One region of the Fusicatenibacter faecihominis genome, then DNA from elsewhere that is predicted to be linked to it. Evidence: riboswitches for the same ligand, from Rfam matches in the RefSeq annotation. Region 1 holds a riboswitch; the other holds the start of a gene.
What was found. A riboswitch is a leader RNA that binds a small molecule or an ion and turns the genes downstream of it on or off. The one in region 1 is predicted to bind cyclic di-GMP.
Positions count from the first base shown of each region.

Region 2: it holds a riboswitch for cyclic di-GMP, as region 1 does, so the genes downstream of both, LKD71_RS16295 (ABC transporter substrate-binding protein) here and LKD71_RS13210 (nitroreductase family protein) in region 1, are expected to answer to the same signal.

Region 1 covers NZ_JAJEPR010000027.1:15-5,072, reverse strand. The annotation lists gene LKD71_RS13235 (TIGR01212 family radical SAM protein) at 1-157, shown strand, start outside; gene LKD71_RS13230 (DUF4364 family protein) at 168-698, shown strand; gene LKD71_RS13225 (replication-associated recombination protein A) at 742-2,055, opposite strand; gene LKD71_RS13220 (polysaccharide deacetylase family protein) at 2,067-2,750, opposite strand; gene LKD71_RS13215 (hypothetical protein) at 2,823-3,326, opposite strand; gene LKD71_RS13210 (nitroreductase family protein) at 3,405-3,947, opposite strand; cyclic di-GMP riboswitch class I at 4,090-4,173, opposite strand; gene LKD71_RS18385 (LytR/AlgR family response regulator transcription factor) at 4,276-4,989, opposite strand.
Region 2 covers NZ_JAJEPR010000048.1:6,817-11,874, forward strand. The annotation lists gene LKD71_RS16290 (DUF6017 domain-containing protein) at 1-297, opposite strand, end outside; gene LKD71_RS16295 (ABC transporter substrate-binding protein) at 684-1,595, opposite strand; cyclic di-GMP riboswitch class I at 1,688-1,763, opposite strand; gene rlmD (23S rRNA (uracil(1939)-C(5))-methyltransferase RlmD) at 1,953-3,380, opposite strand; gene LKD71_RS16305 (hypothetical protein) at 3,462-3,728, opposite strand; gene pcrA (DNA helicase PcrA) at 3,848-5,058, opposite strand, start outside.

The DNA.
Region 1 (5,058 bases):
TTCACCGGATATCACGATTCACCGTCTCACCGGAGACGGCCCCAAAGAGCTTCTCATTGCCCCGCTCTGGAGCAGCCGGAAGCGCTCAGTCCTCAATGAGATTCACCGGCAGCTGAAATTGCGTGGCTCCTGGCAGGGGAAATTTTTTCAACCATAAGGAGGGAACTATGGCAGAACCTTTAACCTTATACAAACTCATCATTCTATATATGCTGAAAAAAGTGGATTTTCCGCTGACCAACGCCCAGATTTCTGAATTTGTGCTGGACCAGGAATACACCACATATTTCACACTCCAGCAGGCCATCTCGGAGCTGGTGGAGGCCGGGCTTATCCGTATGGAGACCATCCGGAATACTTCCCAGTATTACCTCACCGAGGACGGCGATATGACCCTCGGCTATTTCACTCAGAAGATCTCCGCCCCCATCCGTGAGGACATCGACCGCTATATCCAGGAAAACAAAATGGCCCTCCGAAACGAAGTGGCCATTGTCGCTGACTATTATAAAAATACCGCAGGTGAATATTCCGTCCACTGCGAAGTCAAGGAGAAAAAAGGCGATCTCCTGGATCTCACCATCAGCGTTCCCGACAAAGAGCAGGCCATCGCCATGTGCAACCACTGGGGCAAACGCTGCCAGGAAATCTACGAATACGTCATGGGGACACTACTTACAGAACCGAAATCCGAATAAAAAAATGCCAGGCATAAGCTGGAAAGCTCTGCCTGGTGTTTTTTTATTCATGTATCCACTCCAGATACTTCTCAATCTCTTTCTCATACCCGTTTCCGCTGGGGCGGTAGAATTTGGTGTCACCCAGTTCTTCGGGGAGGTAGCGCTGGCGGGAGAAGTGTTTGGGGAAGTCGTGGGCATATTCGTAGCCGATGCCGTGGCCCAGTTTGGCGGCGCCTGGGTAGTGGGCATCTTTTAAGTGGACCGGAACTGTGGCCTTGCCGTTTTTCACGGCTTCCATAGCTTCAAAGATCGCGTTTGTGGCAGAATTGCTTTTGGGCGCAGTGGCCACATAGAGGGCGGCCTGAGCCAGAATCAGCTGGGATTCAGGCATGCCCACCCGCTCCACGGCCTGAGCTGCCGCCACTGCCACCTGAATGGCCTGGGGATCAGCGTTTCCCACATCCTCTGAGGCACAGATCATGATACGCCGGGCAATAAAGGTCACACTCTCCCCGGCATAGAGCATCCGGGCCAGATAATAGACCGCGGCATCGGGATCGGAACCCCGCATACTCTTGATAAAGGCAGAGATCGTGTCGTAGTGGTTGTCCCCGGTCTTATCGTACTGCACCACCCGTTTCTGGATGCACTCGGAAGCCACCTCCCGGGTGATATGGATTTTTCCATCCGCGCTGCGTTCCGTCGTGAGCACCGCGAGCTCAATGGCATTGAGGGCTTTTCTCGCATCGCCCCCTGCAATATCTGCCAGGAACTCCTCCGCCTCCGGCTCCAGTACCGCGTCGTAGGAACCCATGCCCCGCTCCTTATCATAGACGGCCCGGTTCAGAAGCACACCCACATCCTCCTTTGTCAGAGGCTTGAGTTCAAAGATCACCGACCGGGAAATCAGAGCGCTGTTCACCTCGAAATACGGGTTCTCCGTCGTGGCTCCAATCAGAATCAGCGTTCCGTCCTCCACAAAGGGAAGAAGATAATCCTGCTGCCCCTTATTGAAGCGGTGAATCTCATCCACGAAAAGAATCGTTTTTTTCTGGTACATTCCGAGGGTATCCTTGGCTTTGGCCACGACCTCCTCCATGTCTTTTTTCCCAGCGGAAGTGGCGTTAATCTGGGTAAATTCCGCGCTGGTGGTGTTGGCGATGACCTTCGCCAGCGTAGTCTTTCCGGTTCCCGGCGGGCCATAAAAAATGATGGAACCCAGCTTGTCCGCCTTGATCGCGCGGTAGAGCATCTTGTCCTTTCCGATGATATGCTGCTGCCCCACCACCTCATCCAGGGTCCTCGGGCGTATTCTGGAAGCCAGAGGGGCTTCCTTTTTCATCGTATTGCTTCTTGCATATTCAAATAAATCCATGACGTTCCTTCCTATTCCAATATCAGTTCATCCGCTGTCACAAACTGAAAGCCTCTGCTTTTCAGAGTATCGATAATCTCAAGGGCCGCTTTTACCGAGGAAGCATAGCAGTCGTGAAGCAGGATCACATCCCCATCCTTCACCTTTTCCGTGCCCCGGCGCACCACATCGCTGACATTCTCCGTAGTCCAGTCCAGAGTGTCCACAGTCCACAGTACGGGAAAAAGGGTCAGCCCGCACTCGAGGCTCTTATCCCACTCTCCGAAGGGCGGGCGTATGTATTCCGCAGGCTTTCCCGTGATCTCCTGAATCAGGTCGGAGGTTTTTCGGATCTCCTCGCAGGCCGCCTCAGGAGCCATACCAGAAAGTTTCACATGGCTGTAGGTATGATTTCCGATGAGATGCCCTTCCTCTGCCATGCGCCGGACGATCTCCTCCTTGCCGGAAATATTTTCCCCGATGAGAAAAAACGTCGCCTTCACGTCCCGCTCCTTCAGGCCGTCCAGAAGCAGCGGCGTATAGGTTTTATGGGGACCATCGTCAAAGCTGATGGCCACCCGGGGCGCCAGTTCCTCAGCACTCTCCGTCTCATTTTTCTCAGATACAGTCTCCACCGCATCCCTGCTCATCCAGACAGCGGCCGCACAGAGAAATACCGCCGTCAGCAAAATCAGATATCCTTTTCCAGCCTTCATGCACACTGCCATCCATCGTCTGTCAGTCTGATTATATGAAAGAAAGGGCCGGCATATGCCGCCCTCCCTTTTTTACTGCTCGTCTTCTTCGTCATCCACCGGCTTTACCATAGCCGCTTTCTCACGGATGGAAACTTCTTTTTTCTGTACCGGAGCCTGTTTCTTATGAATTTTCTCCGGGTGCTGGAACTCCAGCCGGAATTTCTTCTTCGCACTCAGCGTGTAAGCGTAAACCACGAGGCCAATCATGCCGACATTGCTGGCGCCGCCCCGGCCTGCGAAGATGACAAATACCAGAATTCCCATATATCCGGCAAAATCCATGGCCGCATATTTCTTGTAGGCTTTCTTCTGATCCTCCGTGACGCCCTCAAGAAGCTTCGTGAGCTTCGGCTCCAGAATATCCGTCGCAGCCCAGTAGCCCACAAGGTACAGACAGGCAATCAGCTGAAACGCCCAGATTTTAAGCCAGCCCATGAGGGTGCCGCCGATCATGACGGCGATAACGACAATCAGGGCAAGCAGCGTGATTATGCTGATCTTTTTGTGAATCTTTTTCCGTTCTTCCTTATCCATTTGTTTTCCCTTCTGCCGCCTTTCCGCGGCCATTTACTAAAGGAAAGGATAACACAGACAGTCTTAAAAGTAAAGCGATCAGCGCCAGGAAAGAAGCTCTTTCACGCTCTTTTTCTTCGGTGCTGCGGGAGCGCTTTCCGGATAGCCTGCTGCCAGAAGGGCGGAAACATTATCGCCCTCCGGAAGCTCCAGGATTTTTCCAAGAATCTCCTCGTCAAAAATGCCAAGCGTTACAGTGCCGACGCCGTACTCGTGGGCCGCCAGCATGAAGGTCTGGGAAGCGATGCCCGCGTCAAACATTTCCCACTTGTCCTTTTTGGAGGTGGTGTAGGAACCGTCCTTCTCATAACCGCAGATACCGGTCTTTGTCACAACGACGATCAGCACCGGGCAGGCGGAGATGATATCTTTATTATGGGTAAAATTCATCGTAGCTTCTGTGGCAATCCGCTCCTTAAGGGCCGCGTCCTCCACGGCGATATACCTTACGGTCTGGGAATTTTTCCAGGAGGGAGCAAAGGCAGCCGCCTCCACGATCTGTTCCAACACTTCATGCGGAACCTTTTTATCCTCAAATTTCCGTACGCTTCGTCTTGTCTTGATTCCATCAATTAACTGCATCGATCAATTCCTCCTTTTTTGTTTTTATTATAGGTAACTTTTTCAGCAGTGTAAAGTCTTAAAACGCAGAAAAACCGCGTACAGGATGTTGTCCTGCCGCGGCTTTTCAGAACCTTATGTAGAGAAAACTCCCGGTTTTCCCCACAGCAACCGGCTGTCATAGCTGTACGCCTTAGACCCATTGGTTTTGCGTCACTGCTTTTCAACAGGTTTGCTGAATTTAAAGTTCTCTTTCCCTCTCGAGAAAGAGTATATCAGAAAAAATCAGCTCCTGCACAACTTTGGCACAATCGGCAGGATTTTAAGCACAATCGTCGTTTCGCCTTACTTATTCGGCAAAATCTCCCTCTTTTCGACTGAGAAAATACCGATTATATGCGTCTATCAGCTCTTTTCTTCCACGCACCCGGATAGGGACCATATTTCCATTTTTCAGGATAAAATCTTCTTTCACGTCTGCCACCTGATCCATATTTACCAGGTAACTCTGATGACACCGCAGAAAACGCTTCTCTCCGATCCGGGACTCGATATCATTCAGTTTGTCCTGCGTCACAATCTCACTGCCATCTTTGAGATGGAGTGTGACGATATGACGGTTGCTGTCAATATAGAGGATATCATCGGTGTAGGGATAACGGAACTGCCGTCCCGTCTTTACTGCTACCCGGTTCCGGTCACCGGTTTTCAGTGTTTTCTCCAGAAGACGTACCAACTGAGATGCAGAAAAGGGCTTGAGGATATAGCCGGAAGCTTCCACTTCGTAACTTTCGACTGCAAAATCAGGAGACATGGTCAGAAAAACGATGGGCGCCGTGCAGGAAAGCGCTCGAAGTTTCACTGCCGTTTCCATACCGTTAATTCCGTTCATAAAAATATCCAGGAACAGAAGATCCATTCCCAGATATCCTTCTTCCACATCCGCTGTCAGCGATTCTCCTGAACTATATTCCTCTACAAGAGCCTCTTCCCCGCGGTCGTCAAAATATTTTTCCAGAAAATGTCTCAATATGCTCCGATCAATCTCTACATCATCACATATTACGATCTAAGACTTCCCATACCTAAAATGGGATTCGTACCTTAAAAATTCAATATTTCAGCTAACAAA
Region 2 (5,058 bases), on a different contig from region 1:
GGGCTGTGGCTGTTCGTAAATGGTGTACTCGATAGCGGTCATTTTGCCTTTCTCGTCGCGTCCCTGCCGCCTTGTGATATATCCGGCTTTTTCAAGCTCCCATACAGCGGTGCGGATAGCGTCGATACTTTCCCGGTTGATAAGGGACAGCCCTGCAAGGGTGTAGTCCCAATCTTCGGGAAGTGAGAGCATTTGCGACAACAAGCCCTTTGCCTTTAGGGAAAGTTCCTTGTTGCGTAAATGGTGGTTGCTCATAACCGTATAACCTTTGTTCTTTTCCACGCGGAAAACTGCCATAGCTTCATCACTCCTTTGGTTGGATTTGTTACGCAGTAGAAACGCGGTTTTGAGGGAAAAGGTATCAACCCTTGCATTTCTCATTTCCGCGCTCTAAGAGCCGCATAAATCAAGGCTTCATTTGCCCTTACTGCGTAACATGAGGGCATAAAAAAGCAGCGTTCCTGTTCTCCAGTGTAGGAGTGAGAAACGCCGCCTTATAGGTGGTGTTATTTTATTTTTTCTTTTCGACGTGCCGCGTAAGGTGGTGTAGCGGTCTATCCGGCAGCCCGCAGGTGCTTTTTGCATATCAAGGCTCAATCCGTTAAAAGTAGTAAATGAGTAGTAAAATCAATTTGCAAACCTGCGAATATGCCCGTAAATCAAGCATTTTTCAAGACAATCAACTAATTTAAAATAAATACATTCCTGCTTCCGTCTTCAGACAGGTATGGCATCAGACCAAATTTGTCCGTTGTATCTTCTGCGTCCATAATGCCATTCTGTGGTCCCAATAGAAACAGTGAGTTTCCCTTTATAAAATCTTCTCTTGTTTTGCCATCATCTGCCGGATCACTGTTGCTGCAGTCAAGCATCCCAAGGTCTTTCCACTTTTGGATATATTCCATACTTTCCATCATGCCTGGTGTATCGCTTACATTTGCCTTTCCTGACAGGTAATCTTTCTGCCACTGCTTTCCAGACATGGTACTAAGGAATCCCGCATCCGCAATATTACATATATACTGAAAGGCTGAACCAGGGTACTGTATCTGTGCCATACATAACGTAACTCCTGCTTCTTTTGCTTTGTCTGCAAGTTCTTCAAGTTCTGTAAAAGATGTTGGCAGCTTCCAGCCATTTTTCTCAAGCAGTGTTTTATTATAAGTGATTCCATAACAGTTGTACAAAGATGGAAGCATATAAAGTGCACCATCATCGGATACATCTTTCAGACGTGATTCCACATAATTATCTGTAAAATCGTATCCGGAGAGATCAATCATCTTATCACTGACATCCACCACATCTGGTTTATAAAAAGTCTGTGTGCAGATGTCCGGAAGATCATCTGCCTCTAACATATTCTGCAGACAGGTTGTTGTATTTGCTCCGCTGTACGGGACTACTTCAAGTTCAACCTCCGGATAGGTTTTATGCACCTCTTTTATGAAGCTGTCCACATCCAGATAAGGAGCCATAAAAGTAATTGCTTCGTGTTTCTTTGACGTTTCATCTGTTTTCCCACACCCTATAAGTCCTGTTGCTGCTCCACATGCCAAGACAAGACATATACTTTGTACTTTTTTGATTTTCATATTTTTTCTCTCTTTCCCAACAAAAACATTATGGTTAGATTTATGAAATAACACCGTAAAAAAACACTGTCAAACAGACAGTGCACGTCATTTCATGCAACTGGCTGCCATTTTACAGGCCCTGTAGCTTTGCGTCGCAGACTTTCATCTGTTTTGCCGATCATCCTTCTTAAGCTTTTAAACTTATGCAAAAAACTGATTTTATTATACTCTAATGCTCTACTGTACACAAGAAAAACTTCTCAATGGGAAACAGGGCATGCCCTAACAAGAAAAAGCCGCTGACACGTTATCTCCTAACGCATCAACAGCTTCTATCCTGCTTTAATTCAATGTATTATTCAGTTTTGTAAAGATTTATTTGCTTTCAGCATTCTCCCTGATACGGTAATAATCATCCATATCAATGCCTATTTTTACCTTGGTATCTGGTTTTTGTTTGCTCAAGAGGCACACCGTCTCACAATGATAGGTTGACGGGAAAAGATCGATGCAGCAACATTTCTCTACTCTGTAGCCACTGCTCTGGAGCGTCACCAGATCCCTTGCCAGGCTGGTGGGTTTGCAGGAAATGTAGACCATGCGGTCCACGCCGAAGCGGATGATCTTTTCCAGAGCCTTGGGGTTGATACCGTCTCGCGGCGGATCCAAGACGATAAGATCCGGCATCTCAGAGAGCTCGTCGATGACTTTCAGCACATCGCCTGCATGGAAATCACAGTTGTCCAGATGGTTGAGGCCTGCGTTCACTTTGGCTGCCTCCACGGCCTCCTCCACGATCTCGACACCCACGACTTTTTGGGCAACCGGGGCCAGGATCTGGGCAATCGTACCGGTGCCACTGTAAAGATCGTAAATTACCTTATCCTTCGTCTCACCCACATAGTCTCTGGCCGTCTCATAAAGCACCTCCGCGCCAAAAGAGTTGGTCTGGAAAAACGAAAACGGAGAAATCTTGAACTTAAGGCCCAGCAGTTCCTCATAGAGAAAATCTCGGCCAAAAAGCGTCCGGCTCTCGTCGCACTGTACCACGTCTGCCAGGCTGTCATTAATAATATGGAGAACTCCCACCAGCTCGCCGTCCAGAGAAAGAGCCTTCAGACGCTCTGCCAAAGCGTTCATATCCGCGCTGTTCTGGGAGCTTGTCACCACAGCCACCAGAACCTCGCCGGTTTTCAGGCCTTTCCGCACGAGAAGATGACGCCAGAAGCCTGTATGACGGAGCTTGTGATAATAAGGGAAGCCGGTCTCAGCAGCAAAATCCAGCACAGCAGAGAGAATTTTCCGGAAATCTTCTTCCACGATCTGACACTGATCCACGGTCACGATATCATAGAAGCTTCCTCTCTTATGCATACCTAAGGCCAGCGGACCGTCCTTGTAGGCATCGCCGAAGGAGAACTCCATCTTATTCCGGTACTCTTTTTCCCTGGGGCTTCCCTTGATCCCCTCGAAATTCAGGTCCGGACATACCTCCCGGAGAAGTTTCTCCACCACGGAACTTTTCATCGCAAGCTGCTGCTCGTAGGGCAGATTCTGATAGGTACAGCCCCCGCAGTTTTCAAAATGAGGACAAGGCGCTTCAATCTCTCCCGGAGCCTTTTCCAGCACTTCCAGAAGTCGGCCCTCGCCTCTGCCGGAACGGGCTTTTGTCACAGAAAAACGGATTTTCTGGCCCGGAACCGCATTTTTCACCACTACAGGCGCGCCCTCGATCTCCAGGATTCCCTTGTTCGGGAAACGGAGCTCCTTTACAACACCTTCTAAAATTTCACCTTTTTTCATCTGTTTTCCTTTCTCATAAAAAGAGACAGGTGCCTGCCTGACAGACATCTGTCTCACTTTTTATTTTCTCTGATCTGAAGCTTATTCCTCCTCGGAAGCTTCCTCGTCTTTCTTCTCTGATTTCTTGTCCTCCTCTTCGTCATCGAAGTAGTCGTCGAAATCATCATCAAAATCATCATCGAAATCTTCCAGATAATCCGGAGTAAAATAACGATATACTGCGTATGCGATGGCTGCCACTGCTGTTACGGCTCCGATCGCTGCCAGAACCCAGAGAACTACGTTCTTCGGCTTCTCTTCTTCTTTTTTCTGAAGACTGTTTAATAATTCCTCTAATCTGCTGTTCATATTTGCCACGTCCTTTCGCTCCTTTGCACAGACATCATGGAAAACTCCATTGCCGTTCTTCATTCTTTATTCTCGTGTTTAGTATATCACCTTTCCACGGATAATACTATAATATTTTTCTAAATCTTTTTCAGTTTTGCAAAGCCGGCGAACATTTTTTTCACGCCGCACTTGTCGAAATTCACTGTCACCTCAAAGTCTCTGCCGCCATCAGTGATGGATTCCACGATACCCACACCAAATTTGATGTGTTTCACGGTGTCGCCCACGCCGTAATCCAGGCTGCCGGCTTTCTCCACCTTGAACTGTTTCGGATCCAGAGCCTTGCTCTTGAAAGCATTTTTCGCATCCTGGAACGCCAGTTTCCGCTTGGTCGGCTGATTGAGCTCCGTCTTCGGCTTCGCCGGCTGGCCGATGCTTAAGTACTCCTCCGGGATCTCCTTGATGAAACGGGACATCCGGTTGTACTGGATCTCTCCCCTTGCCATTCTCTGACGGGCACAGGTCATGGTCAGCTGCCTCATCGCACGGGTGATACCCACATAGCAGAGACGGCGCTCTTCCTCAAGATCCGTGGGGTCCTCGGAGGAAACAGTCATATAGCTCGGGAAAACGCCATCCTCCATGCCTGCCATATAGACATTGGGGAACTCCAGACCTTTCGCGCTGTGAAGGGTCATCAGCGTCACATGGTCGTCGCTGTCATCCATGGAATCAATGTCTGCCACCAGGGCCACATCTGCCAGGAAACCGCTTAAGGTCGGATTTTCCGTGCTCTCCTCGTAAGCGGCCACCTTGGAAATCAACTCGTCAATGTTTTCCAGACGGGACAGGGCCTCGTCGGTAGCCTCCGCCCTGAGCTCTCTCATATAGCCGGTCTCCTCGATGATCTCCTCCAGAAGTTCCTTCACGGAAACATGCTCGGCCTTGCTCTTCAACACCTGGATAAAGTTCACAAAAGGCTCCACCTTCATGTAGCTTCTTCCCAGAGACGGGATGCCGGAAGCTCCTTTTAAGGCCTCGTAAAAACTGATGCCATGCTCACCGGCGTACTCCTGCACTCTCGTGAGAGTGGTCGCGCCGATGCCCCGCTTCGGAACATTAATGATACGGCGAACCGCCAGATCGTCTCTCGCATTGTCCACAGTTTTCAGATATGCCAGAAGATCCTTGATCTCTTTTCTCGCATAGAAGTTTACGCCGCCGATGATCCGGTAGGGGATGCTGGCCATCAGGAGTTTTTCCTCAAACATACGGGACTGAGCGTTGGTCCGGTAAAGGATCGCGCAGTCTTTATAATGAAATTCTCCGGTGGAAACCCTTTTCTCGA